2 regions of the Streptomyces sp. PsTaAH-124 genome follow, and region 2 is predicted to be linked to the other one. Evidence: predicted binding sites of a transcription regulator. Region 2 holds the regulator's gene; the other holds the start of a gene.
What was found. Region 2 encodes HspR, which represses chaperone genes until heat shock. Its sites were predicted from a motif close to TTGAGNNNNNNNNNCTCAA; they were not measured.
Positions count from the first base shown of each region.

Region 1: the regulator HspR is predicted to act here: its motif matches at 5,101-5,119, upstream of lon (endopeptidase La).

Region 1 is NZ_KB892208.1:221,188-230,400, reverse strand. Features, by position in the region: gene B086_RS0136600 (hypothetical protein) at 89-877, shown strand; gene B086_RS0136595 (MarR family transcriptional regulator) at 925-1,428, opposite strand; gene B086_RS0136590 (lysozyme) at 1,710-2,561, shown strand; gene lon (endopeptidase La) at 2,649-5,078, opposite strand; gene B086_RS0136580 (DUF4259 domain-containing protein) at 5,317-5,742, shown strand; gene B086_RS0136575 (hypothetical protein) at 5,782-6,423, opposite strand; gene B086_RS0136570 (rhomboid-like protein) at 6,434-7,255, opposite strand; gene B086_RS0136565 (spermidine synthase) at 7,476-8,153, shown strand; gene B086_RS0136560 (response regulator transcription factor) at 8,278-9,015, shown strand; gene B086_RS0136555 (sensor histidine kinase) at 9,012-9,213, shown strand, end outside.
Region 2 is NZ_KB892180.1:230,302-239,514, reverse strand. Features, by position in the region: gene dnaK (molecular chaperone DnaK) at 1-1,132, shown strand, start outside; gene grpE (nucleotide exchange factor GrpE) at 1,129-1,806, shown strand; gene dnaJ (molecular chaperone DnaJ) at 1,849-3,030, shown strand; gene B086_RS0124250 (heat shock protein transcriptional repressor HspR) at 3,036-3,488, shown strand; gene B086_RS0124245 (LPXTG cell wall anchor domain-containing protein) at 3,584-4,891, opposite strand; gene B086_RS0124240 (sugar ABC transporter substrate-binding protein) at 5,483-6,586, shown strand; gene B086_RS45960 (helix-turn-helix transcriptional regulator) at 6,864-7,916, shown strand; gene B086_RS0124230 (helix-turn-helix domain-containing protein) at 7,870-8,871, opposite strand; gene B086_RS0124225 (hypothetical protein) at 8,892-9,213, opposite strand, start outside.

The DNA of each region.
Region 1 (9,213 bases), on a different contig from region 2:
CAGGCGCCTGACGGGCGTCCTCGCGTCAATTCCAAGGTCGATAGCACCCTTTGATGGACCATGTGAAGGGCTGGTGCAGACTGGCCGGATGCGAACTGAGGTTGTTTCGGAGCCCGGCCGCCCGGATCGTGCGAACGAGGACTTCGCCGCCGTCGGACTGCCCGTCTGCGGGCAGGGCGGCGCCGTGGTGGTCCTCGACGGGGTGACGCCGCCCGCGACGGAGACAGGCTGTCTGCATTCCGTCCCCTGGTTCACCGCCCGGCTCGGCGGGGCGCTGACCGAACTGACCGTTTCGCGCCCCGATCTGACGCTGCGGGAGATGCTCGCACGGACGATCGGCGGCACCGCGGAGGAGCACGCGGACACCTGTGACCTTTCTCACCCGCGCACGCCACAGGCAACCGTGGTGCTCGCACGCTGGTCCGCCCTGTCGCTCGACTATCTGGTCCTGTCGGACTCGGCGCTGCTGCTGGAGTCGCCCGGCGGCCTGGTCACCCCGGTCCTGGACGACCGGCTGGACCGGCTGCCGCGCGCCGCGCGCGCGACGGAGGCGCTGGTCGACAGCACCCTGCGCAACAAGGAGGGCGGCTTCTTCACGGCGGCCGCGGACCCCTCGGTCGCGGAGCGCGCGGTGACCGGCAGCGTGCCCCTCGAGGAGGTGCGCGCGCTGGCCGCGCTGACCGACGGGGCGACGCGCTGGGTGGAGAAGTTCCACGAGGGCGACTGGGCGCAGTGCTTCGGGCTGCTGCGCAAGGAGGGCGCGGGCGCGCTGGTGGACCGGGTGCGGGAACTGGAGCGCGCCGACCGCGAGGAGCGCCGGTACCTCGGGCGGAGCAAGACGCACGACGACGCGACGGCGGTGTTCGTCCGGCTGTGAGCGGGGCGGGACGGGACGAGGCCCGGCTGCCGTCTCCCGCCCGGGTGTCACCGCTCGTGCTTCTCCATGACGCCGTTCAGCTCGTGCAGCAGCCGGGCCAGTTCGGCGACCTCGCCGCGGTCCCAGTGGTCGAGCTGGCGGACGTAGCGGGCCCGGCGGGCGTCGCGGACCTGGCCGACCCGGCGGCGCCCGTCGTCGGTGAGGGCCACCAGCCAGGCCCGGCCGTCGGCGGGGTCCGGTTCGCGGGCGACGAGGCCCAGTTCCTCCAGGGCGCGCAACTGGCGGGACATGGTGGCCTTGCCGACGCCGATGTAGGCGGCGAGGGCGGTGGCGCGCTGGCTGCCGCACTCGTCCAGCCGCACCAGCAGTCCGTACGCCGAGGACTCCAGGCCCGGGTGCACCTCGCGGGCCATCTCCGCCTGGCTGGCGCGGGCGCGTCGCAGCAGGACGGTCATCTCCCGTTCCAGGGAAAGAAACTCCCGGTCCACACCACCGCGCGACGCTGTGTCCGCCATCGTCCCGCGGCCCTCGCCCCTTGCGTCTTCGTGCACGTCAGCCCCTGCCCTGGAGTGTTGCCGGTCCTGAAAGTTACCGCCGGGCGCCGCCATCGCCGCAGCTTGGTCAGTATTTCGCAGGCGTAGACCAACGGCAGCCTCCGGCCCCTCTTCCCACCGACGGTCCACGCGCGTAGCTTCTGCATCAGGCAGTCAATGGCATGCCCACGCCATGGTCGTTCCCGGCGGGTCTCCCCAGGCCCGCGCCCCCCTCGTGCGACCGTGGGCCATGCCCGCGTTTCCCCCCACCGAGCACCACCGAACTTCGGAGGCACGTCATGCCCGTGCACAGATCCGGAACGGCCCGCAAGCGGCGGCTGACCGCCGCGGGAGTCCTGCTCGCGGCGTTCTCCTTCTTCCTCGCCACGCCCTCCTCCGCCGACACCGACGCAGGTGCCGACGCCGGTGCCACCGCCACCCCGCCCGCCCGCGGCTCCGCCTACATGGGCATCGGCGTCGCGGCCCACGACGGCCGCAGCGGCACCCCCACCTCCGCTGACGTCACCCAGACCGAGGGCGTCGACGTCAGCGGCTACCAGGGCAACGTCGCCTGGTCCACCCTGTGGAACAGCGGCGTCCGCTGGGCCTACACCAAGGCGACCGAGGGGACGTACTACACGAACCCCTCCTTCACCCAGCAGTACAACGGCTCCTACAACGTGGGCATGATCCGCGGCTCGTACCACTTCGCGACCCCGGACACCACCAGCGGCGCCGCCCAGGCCAACTACTTCGTCGACCACGGCGGCGGCTGGTCCAAGGACGGCAAGACCCTGCCGGGCTCCCTCGACATCGAGTGGAACCCCTACGGCGCCGCCTGCTACGGCAAGTCCGCGAGCGCGATGGTCAGCTGGATCGCCGACTTCCTCAACACCTACAAGGCGCGCACCGGCCGGGACGCCGTGATCTACACGGCCACCTCCTGGTGGACCCAGTGCACCGGGAACTACGGCGGTTTCGCCGCCAACAACCCGCTGTGGATCGCGCGGTACGCCTCGACCGTGGGGACGCTGCCGGCGGGCTGGGGCTTCTACACGATGTGGCAGTACACCTCGTCCGGCCCGACGGTGGGCGACCACGACAAGTTCAACGGCGCGCTGGACCGGGTGAAGGCCCTGGCCAACGGCTGATCCGTACGCGTACGCGGGCGCGTACGGCGAAGGCCCGGTCCTCCCCGAGGAGGACCGGGCCTTCCCCCTTTCATCCGGCCGCGTCCGTCACGCCGCCGCCGGAACCTTCTCCTCCGCACCGCTCACCGCAGGCGCCAGGGCCAGTTCCAGCACCTGGCGGACATCGGTGACGGCGTGCACATCGAGCTTGTCCAGCACCTCCGCCGGGACGTCGTCCAGGTCGGGCTCGTTGCGCTTGGGGATGATCACGGTGGTCACGCCCGCCCGGTGCGCGGCGAGCAGCTTCTGCTTCACCCCGCCGATGGGCAGCACGCGTCCGGTCAGCGACACCTCGCCGGTCATCGCCACGTCGGTGCGCACCAGGCGGCCCGACAGCAGCGAGGCCAGCGCCGTCGTCATCGTGACACCGGCGCTCGGGCCGTCCTTGGGGACCGCGCCCGCCGGGAAGTGGATGTGCGCGCCCCGGTCCTTCAGATCGCCCACCGGCAGCTCCAGCTCGGCGCCGTGGCTGCGCAGGAAGCTCAGCGCGATCTGCGCGGACTCCTTCATGACGTCGCCGAGCTGACCGGTCAGCGTCAGGCCCGCGGCCCCCGTCTCGGGGTCGGCGAGGGACGCCTCGACGTAGAGCACGTCGCCACCGGCGCCGGTGACCGCGAGGCCGGTCGCCACGCCCGGCACGGCCGTACGGCGCTCGGCCGGGTCCTGGGCGGACTCCGGTACGTGGTGCGGCCGGCCGATCAGGGCCCGCAGGGAGTCGGCGGTGACGGTGAACGGCAGCTCCCGCTCGCCCAGTTCGTGCTGGGCGGCGATCTTGCGCAGCAGCCGCGCCACCGAGCGCTCCAGGGTGCGCACGCCCGCCTCGCGGGTGTACTCGCCCGCCAGCCTGCGCAGCGCGCCCTCCTCGATGGTGACCTCGTCGGCGCCGAGACCGGCCCGCTCCAGCTGGCGCGGGAGCAGGTGGTCGCGGGCGATGACGACCTTCTCGTCCTCGGTGTAGCCGTCCAGGCGCACGATCTCCATCCGGTCGGCCAGCGCCTCCGGGATCGCCTCCAGGACGTTGGCCGTGGCCAGGAAGACCACGTCCGACAGGTCCAGCTCGACCTCCAGGTAGTGGTCCCGGAAGGTGTGGTTCTGCGCCGGGTCCAGGACCTCCAGCAGGGCCGCCGCCGGGTCGCCGCGGTAGTCGGAGCCGACCTTGTCGATCTCGTCGAGCAGGACCACCGGGTTCATCGAACCGGCCTCCTTGACGGCCCGCACGATCCGGCCGGGCAGCGCGCCGACGTAGGTGCGGCGGTGGCCGCGGATCTCCGCCTCGTCGCGGACGCCGCCGAGGGCGACGCGGACGAACTTGCGGCCCATCGCGTGCGCCACGGACTCGCCCAGGCTGGTCTTGCCGACCCCGGGCGGGCCGACGAGCGCGAGCACGGCACCGCCGCGCCGCCCGCCGATCACCCCGAGGCCGCGGTCGTCGCGCCGCTTGCGCACCGCCAGGTACTCGGTGATGCGCTCCTTCACGTCCTTCAGGCCCGCGTGCTCGGCGTCCAGCACGTCCTTGGCGCCCTCGATGTCGTAGGCGTCCTCGGTCCGCTCGTTCCACGGCATCTCCAGGACCGTGTCGAGCCAGGTGCGGATCCAGGAGCCCTCGGGCGACTGGTCGGAGGCGCGCTCCAGCTTGTCGACCTCCTTGAGCGCCGCCTCGCGCACCTTCTCGGGCAGGTCGGCGGCCTCGACGCGGGCCCGGTAGTCGTCGGACTCCTCGCCCTCGCCGCCGCTCTCGCCGTTCAGCTCGCGCAGCTCCTTGCGGACGGCTTCGAGCTGACGGCGCAGCAGGAACTCGCGCTGCTGCTTGTCGACGCCCTCCTGGACGTCCTTGGCGATGGTCTCGGCGACGTCCTGCTCGGCGAGGTGGTCGCGCAGCTGCCGGGTGGCGAGCCGCAACCGGGCCACCGGCTCGGCGGTCTCCAGCAGTTCGATCTTCTGTTCGGTGGTGAGGAACGGCGAGTAGCCGGAGTTGTCGGCGAGCGCGGAGACGTCGTCGATGGCCTGGACCCGGTCGACGACCTGCCAGGCGCCGCGCTTGCGCAGCCAGGCGGTGGCGAGGGCCTTGTACTCCTTCACCAGCTCCGCGACCTGGCCGGGCAGCGGCTCCGGGACGGTCTCGTCGATCCGGGTGCCCTCGACCCACAGCGCGGCGCCCGGCCCGGTGGTCCCGGCGCCGATGCTCACCCGGCCCCGGCCGCGGATCAGCGCGCCCGGGTCGCCGTCGGCCAGCCGTCCTACCTGCTCGACGGTGCCCAGCACACCGGTCTTGGCGTACGTCCCCTCGATGCGCGGCACCAGCAGCACCCTGGGCTTGCCCGGCTCCGACCGGGCGGCGGCCTGCGCGGCCTCCACCGCGGCCCGTACCTCGGCATCACTCAGGTCCAGCGGAACCACCATGCCGGGCAGCACGACCTCGTCATCGAGCGGCAGCACAGGCAGAGTGAGCGGTGTGAACGCCGTGGACTCAGCAGCCATGATCTCCCCTTCGGCAGTCAAGTTGAGCTATGCCGACTCAATGCTTGGGAGCGGGCGATTGTTCCCCGGTGCTTGTTCGCCGTCAGCGATCAGTCAGCGATCACGGGGAGCGGGATATTCCGCGGGGTGCGGCGCGGGCCGGTGCGCAGGCGCCGGACCAGGGAGATCCCGCGCGGCGGGCCCGATGTCAGTGGCACCTGTCACGCTGCCCGGACATCACCACAGCCGGGAGAGACACATGGGCACCTGGGACATCGGACCCTTCGACAACGACACCGCGGCGGACTGGAGCGGCGCCCTGGACGACGCCTCCGCCGACGCGCGGCGGGACCTGGTCCTCGCCGCGCTGACCCGCGCGGCCGACACGACCGGCTTCCTCGACTCGGAGATCGGCGAGGAGGCCGTCGCGGCGGCGGCCCTGGTCGCCGCCCAGTGCCCCGGCGGCGACCCCGCGGACTCCGCCTACGGCCCCCGGCAGCCCGTCCCCGACCTCACCGGCCTGCGCGCCCCCGCCCTGCGCGCCCTCGACCGCGTCCTCACCGAGGAGTCCGAACTCCTCGAACTGTGGGCAGAGTCGGACAGCGCCTCCTGGAAGGCGGCCATGGACCGGCTGCGCGCCGCCCTCGCGGGCCGCCCCGCGGCGGACAGCCCCACCCCGGCCTGACCGGCCCCACCGGACGGCTCGGCCGGAGCGGACGGCCGGTCAGTAGGCGCGGGGCCCGTTCTCGGTGGCGCGGACCGGGGTGCCGTACCCGAGCGGCTTCTTCCCCTTGTCGACCGGCTCGCAGGTGTAGGCGGACTTGGCGTTCAGCGGTGCGAGGACGGCCTCGGGGATGTCGTTGCACAGCAGATAATCGGGGCTGAAGTTGCCGTAGAAGAGACGGGCCACGCCGTCCCGGGTGAGGATTCCCGTACGGGGAAGCGCCTTGTAGGACACGTAGTCACCGGAGACCGACCAGGGGGCCTTGTCGCCGAGGGTCACGTCCCAGCGGACCTCCAGGCCCTTGTAGGTGGTGGTGCACGTGACCTTCGCGCCCTTCTTCGAGACCGCGGTCCTCGGGCACTTCCCGGTCGTGCTGCCGGGGGCGGCGGCCATTTCGAGCGTCCTGGAGCGCAGTTCGTACGCGAGCTGCTCGGCGAACGGCGCACTGGCGGCGGGCGAGGGGGACGGTTCCGGGTCCGGGCTCTCGCCCGGCCGCGCCAGCCGCTGCGCCATCGCCGCCGGACCGGGAGCCGACGCCGACGCCTTGGCACCGGCGTCCCCCGGACCGGAATTCCCGTTCCCGCCGCATCCCGTGGCCAGCAGACCGGCCACGGACAGGATGATGACAATCTTCGGTCGCATGATGATCACATTACGCAACCGGGGGCTGCTGCCTGTCATCGCTCCAGAGCCCCGGCCCGCGCCGCAGCACCGGCCAGCAGCCCACCCCCACCGCCAGCGCGATGAGGTGGCCGCAGGAGGTCATCGGGTCGGTGAAGGACGCCAGGTCGTCCAGCAGCATCCCGGCGAACACCGTCAGCGCGGGCCAGCGCAGCCAGGGGCGCAGCAGGCCGCAGAGCGCGCCGACGCTGGCGGCGACACCGAAGCTGATCCCGTAGTCCAGGCGGTGCAGCGACCCGGCCGGGAGCCGCCCGGCCAGCACCGCGAGCCCGACCGGCACCTCGGTGGCCAGGGTGGCGACCACATGCCCGAGCAGGAACACCCCGGCGGTGCGCCGCGCGCCGGTCCTGAGCTCCAGCGCGGTGAGCACCAGCAGGAAGCACAGGGAGTACGCCGACACGACCCCGCCCGCGATCCACAGCGCGCTCCCGGCCAGCACCCGCACCGGGTCCCGGACGAGGTGCGCGACATCCGTGCTGGAGCTGCGGTACAGCGCGTCCACCACGGCGGCGGGGGCGTACTCGGTGACGAGCGAGGTGAGGACCAGCACCAGCGCGTACCAGAACGTGAAAGGCGTACGGCGGGGGCCGGGCAGGACCCGGCGGAGCCCGCCCCACCGCACGCCCAGGGCAGCGGCGGCGGCACCCGGGCCCACGAGCGGCGGCGGGGCCGCCGGCGCGTCCGCGGGTGCCGCCGCCAGCCGGGGCCGTTGCCGCGGCACGCCCTCCAGAGGGCGCGGTGCGCCGTCCGGGCGGGGCGGGGCCGCGGCCTCGGGGTCCGCAGTCCGTTCCACGGTGGCGCTCCTTCCGTCGTGCCCCCAACCCTTCGCGTCCCGGGAGCGGCTGTCCATGACCGGCGCCACCGGGCAGCCGATTCACAGCAACCTATTAACTTCCTCCTGTGCACGGTTCTGTTCCCGGCCGGTGCGCGAACGGCCCGTCCTCGTACGGTGTTCGATCCGTGTCACCCGTAATCCAGGTGGCGGCAAGCCCCTGTTCGGGCAGGATGACCTCATGAACGCCTCGTACGAGACTCCCGTGGTGCTGGACCGCCGCGAGGGACCCCACGGAGAGGTCGTGCTGCGCCGGCACGGCGCGTTGCTTCAGATCATCGCCAACGGCTGCTTCCTGATGGACACCTCCGACGGCCGTTCCGAACGGCTGCTCGTGGACGCCGCCCTCGCCGCGCTGGACGGCCGCCCGGCACCGCGCGTGCTGATCGGCGGGCTGGGCGTCGGCTTCTCACTCGCGCACGCCGCGGCCGAGCCCCGCTGGGGCCGGATCACGGTCGTGGAGCGGGAGTCCGCGATCGTCGGCTGGCACCGCGGGGGACCGCTCGCCGCGCTCACCGCGCGGGCCCTCGCCGACGAGCGCACCGAGATCGTGGAGACCAACCTCGTCACTTACGTCAATGAGACTTCCGCCACGTTCGACGCGCTCTGCCTGGACATCGACAACGGCCCCGGCTGGACCGTCACCGAGGGCAACGGCGAGCTGTACGCACCGTCCGGACTGGCAAGCTGCGCACGGGTGTTGAGACCCGGCGGCGTCCTCGCGGTGTGGTCGGCGAAACCCTCTCCGGAATTTGAAGGAACCTTGTGGAATGTCGGGTTCCAGCAGGTGCGCACCGAAGAGATCCCGGTTGCCCGGGGCGTACCGGACGTCGTGCACCTCGCCGTCCGGGCTGGATAGCAAAGGCACCGTGACTCCCCGTACGCTGCTTCCCTGACGCCGATCATTCAAGCGTCGATCGCGACCACGCGCAGTCATGGAATCACCCCACATGATTCCGGAAAGCACACCTCAGGGGCGGGCGATGGAGCAGACACACACCGCGCAGGGCGGCACGACGGCCGGGCCGGGAGCCCAGCGCCGGGTCCTGGTGGTCGAGGACGACCAGACCATCATGGACGCCATCGCCACCCGTCTGCGCGCCGAGGGTTTCCTGGTGCAGACCGCGGGCGACGGGCCGAGCGCCGTCGACACCGCCGAGGCATGGCAGCCCGACCTGCTGATCCTCGACATCATGCTGCCCGGCTTCGACGGCCTGGAGGTCTGCCGCCGGGTGCAGGCCCAGCGGCCGGTGCCGGTGCTGATGCTCACCGCGCGCGACGACGAGACCGACATGCTGGTCGGGCTCGGGGTCGGCGCCGACGACTACATGACCAAGCCGTTCTCGATGCGGGAGCTGGCCGCCCGCGTGCACGTCCTGCTGCGCCGGGTGGAGCGGGCGGCGCTGGCCGCGGCGACCCCGCGCAGCGGCATCCTGCGCCTGGGCGAGCTGGAGATCGACCACGCGCAGCGCAGGGTCCGGGTGCGCAGCGAGGACGTCCACCTCACGCCGACCGAGTTCGACCTGCTGGTGTGCCTGGCCAACACCCCGCGCGCGGTGCTCTCCCGCGAGCAGCTGCTGGCGGAGGTGTGGGACTGGGCGGACGCCTCGGGCACCCGCACCGTCGACAGCCACATCAAGGCGCTGCGCCGGAAGATCGGCGCCGAGCGGATCCGTACCGTGCACGGCGTGGGCTACGCGCTGGAGACGCCCACCCCATGAGCGACGGGCCGGCGGCGCACGGGGACCAGCGGGACCCCTGGGGCGGTGGCGGGCGGGTCCGCCACCCCTTCTCGGTCAAGACCAAGCTGGGCGCGCTGGTCGTCATCGCGGTGCTGATCACCACCGGTCTGTCGATGATCGCGGTGCACACCAAGACCGAGCTGCGCTTCATCATGGTCTTCTCCATGATCGCCACGC
Region 2 (9,213 bases):
GATCGAGCTGTCCTCGTCCACCGAGACCTCGATCAACCTGCCCTACATCACGGCCTCCGCCGAGGGCCCGCTGCACCTGGACGAGAAGCTCACCCGCGCCCAGTTCCAGCAGCTGACCGCTGACCTGCTGGAGCGCTGCAAGACGCCGTTCCACAACGTCATCAAGGACGCCGGCATCTCGATCAACGAGATCGACCACGTCGTCCTGGTCGGCGGCTCCACCCGTATGCCCGCCGTCGCCGAGCTGGTCAAGGAGCTGACCGGCGGCAACGAGGCGAACAAGGGCGTGAACCCGGACGAGGTCGTCGCCATCGGCGCCGCCCTCCAGGCCGGTGTCCTCAAGGGTGAGGTCAAGGACGTCCTGCTGCTCGACGTCACCCCGCTGTCCCTCGGCATCGAGACCAAGGGCGGCATCATGACCAAGCTGATCGAGCGCAACACCACGATCCCGACCAAGCGCTCGGAGATCTTCACCACGGCCGAGGACAACCAGCCGTCGGTGCAGATCCAGGTCTACCAGGGCGAGCGCGAGATCGCGGCCTACAACAAGAAGCTCGGCATGTTCGAGCTGACCGGTCTGCCCCCGGCGCCGCGCGGCGTCCCGCAGATCGAGGTCGCCTTCGACATCGACGCCAACGGCATCATGCACGTGACCGCGAAGGATCTGGGCACGGGCAAGGAGCAGAAGATGACCGTCACCGGCGGCTCCTCGCTGCCGAAGGACGAGGTCGACCGGATGCGCCAGGAGGCCGAGAAGTACGCGGAGGAGGACCACGCCCGCCGCGAGGCCGCCGAGACGCGCAACCAGGGCGAGCAGCTCGTCTACCAGACGGAGAAGTTCCTCAAGGACAACGAGGACAAGGTCCCGGGCGAGATCAAGACCGAGGTCGAGGAGTCGGTCGCCGAGCTGAAGGAGAAGCTCAAGGGCGAGGACAGCGCCGAGATCCGCACCGCCACGGAGAAGGTCGCCGCCGTCTCCCAGAAGCTCGGCCAGGCGATGTACGCCGACGCCCAGGGCACGCAGGCCGCCGGCGGTGCCGGTGAGGCCGGTGGCGCCTCCCAGGCGAAGGCCGACGACGATGTGGTCGACGCCGAGATCGTCGACGACGAGCGCAAGGACGGTGCCGCGTGACGGAGGAGACCCCGGGCTTCGACGAGCAGCAGCCCGACGTCCCCTCCGGCGCCACCTCCGACGACGCCGAGCCGAAGGCCGCCCCCTCCGCCAAGGAGGAGGGGGCGGCCCCGGCCGGGGACGCCGCTCAGACGGCCGGTCTGACGGCTCAGCTGGACCAGGTCCGTACGGCGCTCGGCGAGCGCACCGCGGATCTCCAGCGGCTCCAGGCCGAGTACCAGAACTACCGCCGCAGGGTCGAGCGCGACCGGGTCGCGGTCAAGGAGGTCGCCGTGGCGAACCTCCTGTCCGAACTGCTGCCCGTGCTCGACGACATCGGGCGGGCGCGCGAGCACGGCGAGCTGGTGGGCGGGTTCAAGTCCGTCGCCGAGTCGCTGGAGACCGTGGCGGCCAAGATGGGACTCCAGCAGTTCGGCAAGGAGGGCGAGCCCTTCGACCCGACGATCCACGAGGCCCTGATGCACAGCTACGCGCCGGACGTCACCGAGACGACCTGCGTGGCGATCCTCCAGCCCGGGTACCGGTTCGGCGAGCGCACCATCCGCCCCGCGCGGGTGGCGGTGGCCGAGCCCCAGCCGGGCGCGCAGACGGTCAAGGCGGCGGACGAGTCCGGTACGGACACGTCCGACGGCAAGGCCGACGAGAAGGACAGCGGTGGCCCGGACGAGGGCTGACGCTGCGGCAGGCATCGACGCACGAGAGGAGGGACGTCGGGGTTGAGTACCAAGGACTTCATCGAGAAGGACTTCTACAAGGTCCTCGGCGTCCCCAAGGACGCCACCGAGGCCGAGATCAAGAAGGCGTACCGGAAGCTCGCCCGCGAGTACCACCCGGACGCCAACAAGGGCAACGCCAAGGCCGAGGAGCGCTTCAAGGAGATCTCCGAGGCGAACGACATCCTCGGCGACCCCAAGAAGCGCAAGGAGTACGACGAGGCCCGCGCGCTGTTCGGCGGCGGCGGGTTCCGTCCCGGTCCCGGGGCGGGCGGCGGCTCCTTCAACTTCGACCTGGGCGACCTCTTCGGCGGCGGCGGCCAGGCCGGCGGGACGTCGGGCGGTTTCGGCGGCGGCATCGGTGACGTCTTCGGGGGCCTGTTCAACCGGGGTGGCGCGGGCACCGGTCCGCGCACCCAGCCGCGGCGCGGCCAGGACATCGAGTCCGAGGTCACGCTGAGCTTCACGGAGGCCATCGAGGGGGCCACGGTCCCGCTGCGGATGTCCTCGCAGCAGCCGTGCAAGGCCTGTTCGGGCACCGGCGACACGAACGGCACGCCGCGGGTGTGCCCGACCTGTGTCGGCACCGGGCAGGTGGCGCGCGGCTCCGGCGGCGGCTTCTCGCTGACCGACCCGTGCCCGGACTGCAAGGGCCGCGGGCTGATCGCGGAGCACCCGTGCGAGGTCTGCTCCGGCTCCGGGCGTGCCAAGTCGTCCCGGACGATGCAGGTGCGGATCCCGGCCGGGGTCAGCGACGGCCAGCGCATCCGGCTGCGCGGCAAGGGCGCGCCGGGCGAGCGCGGCGGTCCGGCGGGCGACCTGTACGTGGTGGTGCACGTCGGGGAGCACGCGGTCTTCGGGCGCAAGGGCGACAACCTCACCGTCACCGTGCCGGTCACGTTCGACGAGGCCGCGCTCGGCGGCGAGGTGCGGGTGCCCACGCTGGGCGGTCCGCCGGTGACGCTGAAGCTGCCCGAGGGCACGCCCAACGGCCGGACGATGCGCGCCCGCGGCAAGGGCGCGGTCCGCAAGGACGGCACGCGCGGGGACCTGCTGGTCACCGTCGAGGTGAGTGTTCCCAAGGACGTGTCGGGGAAGGCTCGTGACGCGCTGGAGGCGTATCGCGAGGCGACCGCGGGCCAGGACCCGCGGGCCGAGCTGTTCGAGGCCGCGAAGGGAGCATGAGGGAGATGGACGGCCGCCGTCGCAACCCGTACGAACTGACGGAAGACACACCGGTGTACGTCATCTCCGTGGCGGCGCAGCTGTCCGGACTGCACCCGCAGACCCTCCGTCAGTACGACCGGCTGGGCCTGGTGTCCCCGGACCGCACCGCGGGCCGGGGCCGCCGGTACTCCGCCCGTGACATCGAACTGCTCCGCCAGGTGCAGCAGTTGTCGCAGGACGAGGGCATCAACCTGGCCGGCATCAAGCGGATCATCGAACTGGAGAACCAGGTCGCCGCGTTGCAGTCCCGGGTCGTGGAGTTGCAGTCGGCCCTGGAGGGAGCGGCGGCCACCATGCGCCAGCGCGAGGCCGCCGTGCACGCCTCCTACCGGCGGGACCTCGTCCCGTACCAGGAGGTGCAGCAGACCAGCGCGCTGGTCGTCTGGCGGCCCAAGCGGCAGCAGTCCCCGGACTGACGCCCGCGGCGCAGCCGTCTCCCGTGTGCCACGGAAAGGGGGCCCGGATCACTCCGGGCCCCCTTTTTTCGTGTCTCGGCAGGCGGCCGTACGGGTCAGACGCGCGCCGCGCGACGGCGGCGGGCGCCGATCCAGGCGGCGGCGCCGCCGAGGGCGACGAGGACACCGGCCAGGGCGGTGTAGAGGCCGGTGGAGGACGCGCCGGTGTGGGCCAGCGAGCCGCCGCCGACGGCGGTCGTGAGGGTGGTGCCGGTGCCACCGCCCGTGCTGCCACCGGTGGCAGCGGTCGGTGCCGTGGCGGAGGCGGACGCGGACGCGGTGGGCTCGGCGGAGCCGGAGCCGGAGCCGGAGGGGGCCTTGGTCGAGGAGCCGGAGGGGGCGGGGGTGCTCGTGCCGGAGTTCTCGGGGCCCGCCTTCACCTGGACCGCGGCACCGTTGAACTCGTGGGAGTCACCCATGGAGTAGGCGGCCCTCAACGGGAACGAGATCTCCTGGTCGATGGAGGTGTTGAAGCTCAGCGAGAAGTACAGCTTGAGGTTCTGGGGGCCCGATGCGGCGCCGAAGCCCTTCGGCAGCGGGGGAAGCTCCCAGACACCCGCGTCGGTCTGGTTCATCGTGACGATCTTGCCGCCGACCTCCGCCTCCAGGATCAGGTGCTTGCGCAGGGTGCCCGACGGAGTGGAGCCGTCGACGTAGACCGTGCGGTTCACCTGCGCGGGGAACTCGCCCGGCCCCGTGGCCGTCGTGGTCAGCACGAGCCCCGCGCGCCGTCCGGGCCGGGCCACGACGCCGTCCCACGTCAACGAGGTGTTCAGCTTGCCCGGCTCGATCTCCGGCCTGGTCCTGAAGACGGCCGTGTCGGCGGCGGGGTCGGCCTCGACGTTGTTGCGCAGCCCGGCGGCGGTGAGGGTGAAGTCGCCGTCGTTGGTGGGGTAGTGGGCGCCCAGACCGACGGTGACCTTCCAGGTGAAGGTGGCCTTGGCCGGGACCGAGAAGGAGGACGACGCGTCGCCGGACGCCGGGTAGAACAGGCCCTGCCACTGACCGTCCTGCTGACCGACCATGGACTTGGTGGCCGGGGCGTCCAGCGCGGTGACACCGAGGACGACGGAGTCGGCGAGCAGCGGGCTCGGGCCCTTGGCCTTGCCCTTCAGCCAGGCCGCGAAGTCCTCCGCGTGGTCGGAGGAGTTGGTGACCGTGAGGGTCATCGACTCGGTGGCGCCGCCGCGCTCCAGCGGACCGGCCGGGCTGGGCGCGCCGAGGGTCATCTTCAGCGGTGCGGTGGCCGCCTGCTCGGCGGCGCCGGCGGTGGCCGGGACGAACACGGCGCCGGCCACGGCGGCGACGACGGTGGTGGCGGCCAGGGTGCAAAGGCGGCGGGCGGTGATGGAACGAGCGGACATGGTGGACTTCCCCCCCGGGAGTCGACAGGGCGCACGGCACGAACGGCGGCCGTGAGCCCGATGAGGCAGCGTGGAACAGAAGAACGCAGGGCGCCCTGGACAGCGTGAGCCGAGAGCGCCGAACGAGCGGTGAGAACGAGTGAGGAGAGAGACCGCTTTTCCGGCCGGTCCTGCATTCCCCCCGGCGGTTCGCGGTGCATTCATCTTCACTCACCGTTCGTTCGTGATCGATCCGTGCTTCGTCACCACTTCGCTACGACGGGGGAAGCGCCGGTTCCGCGGCACCGGGTCCGGAGGAGGCGGCCGTGCACGCCTCCTGTCGGGGGGGGGCTCGTCCCGTACCGCGAAGGGGCCGGATCGGTCCGGGCCCTTCGCTTTGCCGAATGGTCCGGACCAAGTGCCCGTAAAAGGCAAGTTCGGTGCGGATTGCGGCCGTTACCGCAAAGTTTCCGTACAGAAAGCGGAACGTGGTGTTGTCATCTCGTTAGCCGGTTCCGCTTGACGCCGGTGGGGGCCGCCGCGTTGGCTTTTCTGGCACCTGGGACGCAATGCTGCGCCCTCGTCCGGAAGGCACCAGAAGTGAGTACCTCGATGCGCCGTACCGCCCTGGCCGTGGCCGCCGCCACGCTGACGTTGCCGCTGACCGCCTGCGGGGCGTTCGGAGGGACGGGCACCAGCAAGGCGAGCCCGGCCAAGGGCGACGACGTGACGGTGGGTCTGCTGCTGCCGGAGACCGCGAACACGCGCTACGACCGGTTCGACGCGCCCGCCCTCAAGAAGAAGGTCGCCGAACTGACCCACGGGAAGGGCCGGGTCACCTACGCCAACGCCGGGGCGAGCGCGGGCAAGCAGGCGAGCCAGATGCAGCAGATGATCGACGACAAGGCCGACGTCATCGTGCTGGACGCCGTCGACTCGCACGGCATCGCCGGGCAGGTGAAGAAGGCCAAGGCCGCCGGTATCCCGGTCATCGCCTACGACCGGCTCGCCGAGGGCCCCATCGACGCGTACATCTCCTTCGACAACGAACTGGTCGGCGAGGTGCAGGGCCGCGCGCTGCTCCAGGCACTGGGGTCGGACGCCGGCAGCGCCGCCAAAATCGTCATGATCAACGGCTCGCCCACCGACCCCAACGCCAAGCAGTTCAAGGCGGGCGCCCTGGCCCAACTGAACGGCAAGGTGACGATCGCCAGGTCCTACGACACCAAGGACTGGAAGGCGGAGATCGCCCGTTCGGAGACGGCCGAGGCGATCGAGGCGCTGGGCAAGCACGGCATCGACGCCGTGTACGCCGCCAACGACGGCATGGCGGGCGGCGCCATCGAGGCGCTCAAGGCCGCGGGCGTGACGAAGCTGCCCCCGGTCGTCGGCCAGGACGCCGAACTCCCCGCGGTCCAGCGGATCGTGAGCGACGAACAGTACATGACCGTGTACAAGTCCTATCCGACGGAGGCCGAGAACGCCGCCGAGATGGCCCTCGCCAAGGTGCAGGGCAAGGACATCCAGTTCGACTCGCTGACCCGGGACCGGGTCGACAGCCCGACCACCAAGGGCATTCCCTCGCAGCTCGTCTCCGTGGTCGCGCTGACCAGGGCCAACATCAAGGAGACGGTCATCGCCGACGGCGTCTACAAGGTCTCCGACATCTGCACGGCCGACTACCGGGCGGACTGCACCGCGGCCGGGCTGAAGTGACGGACCGGAAGTGATGCGCCGGAAGCGCCGGACCGGAAGTGACGGGCCGGAAGCGGCCGGACGGCGTCCGCGTCGGAGCGGGGTCCCCCGTACGGGTCGTACCGGGGTGCCGCACCTGCCCCCAGCTTGTTGCAAGGGGTGCCTCGGAGGCCCGTACATACCGGGTGGGAACGGTGTTTTCCGCCGCCCGGCCGGAGCGGACCCGTGTTGCACAGGCGGTCCGGGCCGCGCATAGTTGCGCTGCGGAACCACGCGGAAACCGGGGGTGTGATGAGCCATGGCCGGGCACGGGGCGCAGCAGCATCCTCACGGCGCCGACCGACTGTGCGAGGCCGGGGATCGGGTGTATTCCCGGGCCGTACGGCGCGGCCGGGTGCCCCGCGGCGACGCCGACCCGGTGCCCTGCCTGCTTGAACTGGCCCTGCTGCACCCGGACCCGGACGACATGGACTTCCTGGTGCCGACCGCGCCGCAGGAGGTCATGACCCGGCTGCTGCGCGGGATGTACGACGAGGTCAGCGAGAGCCACCGGCGGGTCGGTTCGGCGGTCGCGGCCTTCGAGCGGTACGCGGGCCTCGGCGGCCCGGTGCGGATGCCCGCCGCGGGCGCCGAGGGCGCCGCGATCCGGGTCTTGGACGGACTGGCGCGGATCCAGGCGGCGATGGACGAGGCGACCCAGGTGTGCACCACCGAGGTGCTGACCGTGCAGCCGGGCGGGATCCGCCGGGAGCACGAGCTGTCGGAGGGGCTGCCGCGGGCGCTGGCGCTGCGCGCCCGCGGGGTGCGCATGCGCGACCTGTACACGCATGTGGCCCGGCACGGGCAGGGCCTGCTCAACTACATGGAGCTGATGGGCGAGGCGGTCGAGGCGCGCACCCTGGACGAGGTGATCGACCGGCTGATCCTTTTCGACCGCACGGTGGCCTTCATCCCGGCCAACGCCGATCACACCATGGCCCTGGAACTGCGCCACCCGGCGCTGGTGGAGTACCTGGTGACGGTCTTCGAGCGGCAGTGGCGGCTGGCGATCCCGCTCTCCGCCGCGCTGCCCGACACCGGGATCGAGGGCATCTCGCACCGGGAGCAGTCGATCGCGGCGCTGCTGGCCGACGGGCACCAGGACGCGGTCATCGCCGAGCGCCTGGGCATCAGCGTGCGCACCTGCCGGGCGCACATCGCCCGGCTGTCGGAGACGCTGGGCGCGGCCAGCCGTACGCAGTTGGGCGTGCGCATCGCCCAGGCGGGCCTGGACGGGCCGCCGCGCGCGGTGGGGGCGGCCGTGGTCAGGGTTCCCGGGGCTCGGGGTCCAGGATCCCCGACCGCCCGATGAGATAGCCGAGCTGGGCCCGGCTCTCGCTGCCCAGGGTGGCGGCGAGCTTGGCTATGTGGACGCGCGCGGTGCGGACGTTCATGCCGAGCCGGTCGGCGATCACCGAGTCGGTGTGGCCCTCGACGAGCAGGCCCGCGATGGCCCGCTGGCGGGCGGTGATGCCGCCCGGGGAGGGCTGCTGGACGGGTGTGGGGTACATCGGGGTGGCCAGCCGCCAGAACCGCTCGAACGTGGTGACGAAGTACGAGACCAGCGCGGGGTGGCGGACCTCCAGGGCGAGGGTGCCGTCCGGGTTGGCGGGGACGTAGGCGACGGTGCGGTCGATGACGACGAGCCGGTCGGTGACCTCGTCCAGGGAGCGGGCCTCGACGTCGCCGCTCAGCTGCTCGTAGCGGGCGTGGGCGAGCGGGAGGTGGCGGTGGGTGTGCTGGTAGAGGGTGCGGATGCGGCCGCCGCGGTCGAGCAGGTCCTGGTCGCGGACCATGGCGATGGCCTCGGCCGCCTCGGCGCGCTCGTGGCTGACGCGGCGCACCGGCGGCTGGACGCACAGGCTCTCGCGGGAGGCGGCGGCCATCGTCTCGGTGATGGCCCGGTTGATCCGCTCGGTGCCGCTGAGCAGCCGTATGGAGGCGCTGTCGGCGGGGCGCGCGGGGCGGTCGTCGATGCGCATCAGGGGCGCGAAGCTCTCGGCGAGGCGCTCCTCCCGGCGGCGTTCGTCGGCGATGCGTTCGGCGGTGGCGCGCAGCAGCCGGTGCAGCGCGGTGGCCGGGGCGACCGGCTCCAGCCGGCCGGGGTCGTCGACCGCGGGGTGCAGCAGGCCGAAGTCGACCAGGCAGGGGGCCTCGTCCGCGGCCTCGGCGGGCAGCCGCCCGTCCCGCAGGGCGCGTTCGTACAGCGTCGTGCCCGCGGGGCACAGCTCGGCGGCGCCGTGCTCCGGGTGCGGTGCCGGGCTCACTGGGTTTCCTCCCGTCGGTTTCAGTGTCCCTGCTCCAGGATCCCGGACTGCGCGATCAGATAGCCGAGCTGGGCCCGGCTGCCGCTGCCCAGGGCGGTGGCCAGTTTGGCGATGTGGGCCCGGCAGGTGCGCACGTTCATGCCGAGCCTGCGGGCGATGGCCTCGTCGACATGGCCCTCGACGAGGAGCTTGGCGATGGAGTGCTGGATCTCGGTGATGCCGTCGGGGGCGGTCTCGTAGGGGGTGCCGGCGCTGAGCGGGACGGCGCGGCTCCACATGAACTCGAAGACCTTGATCAGGTAGCGGACCAGGCCGGGGTGGCGCAGTTCCAGGGCGACCTGC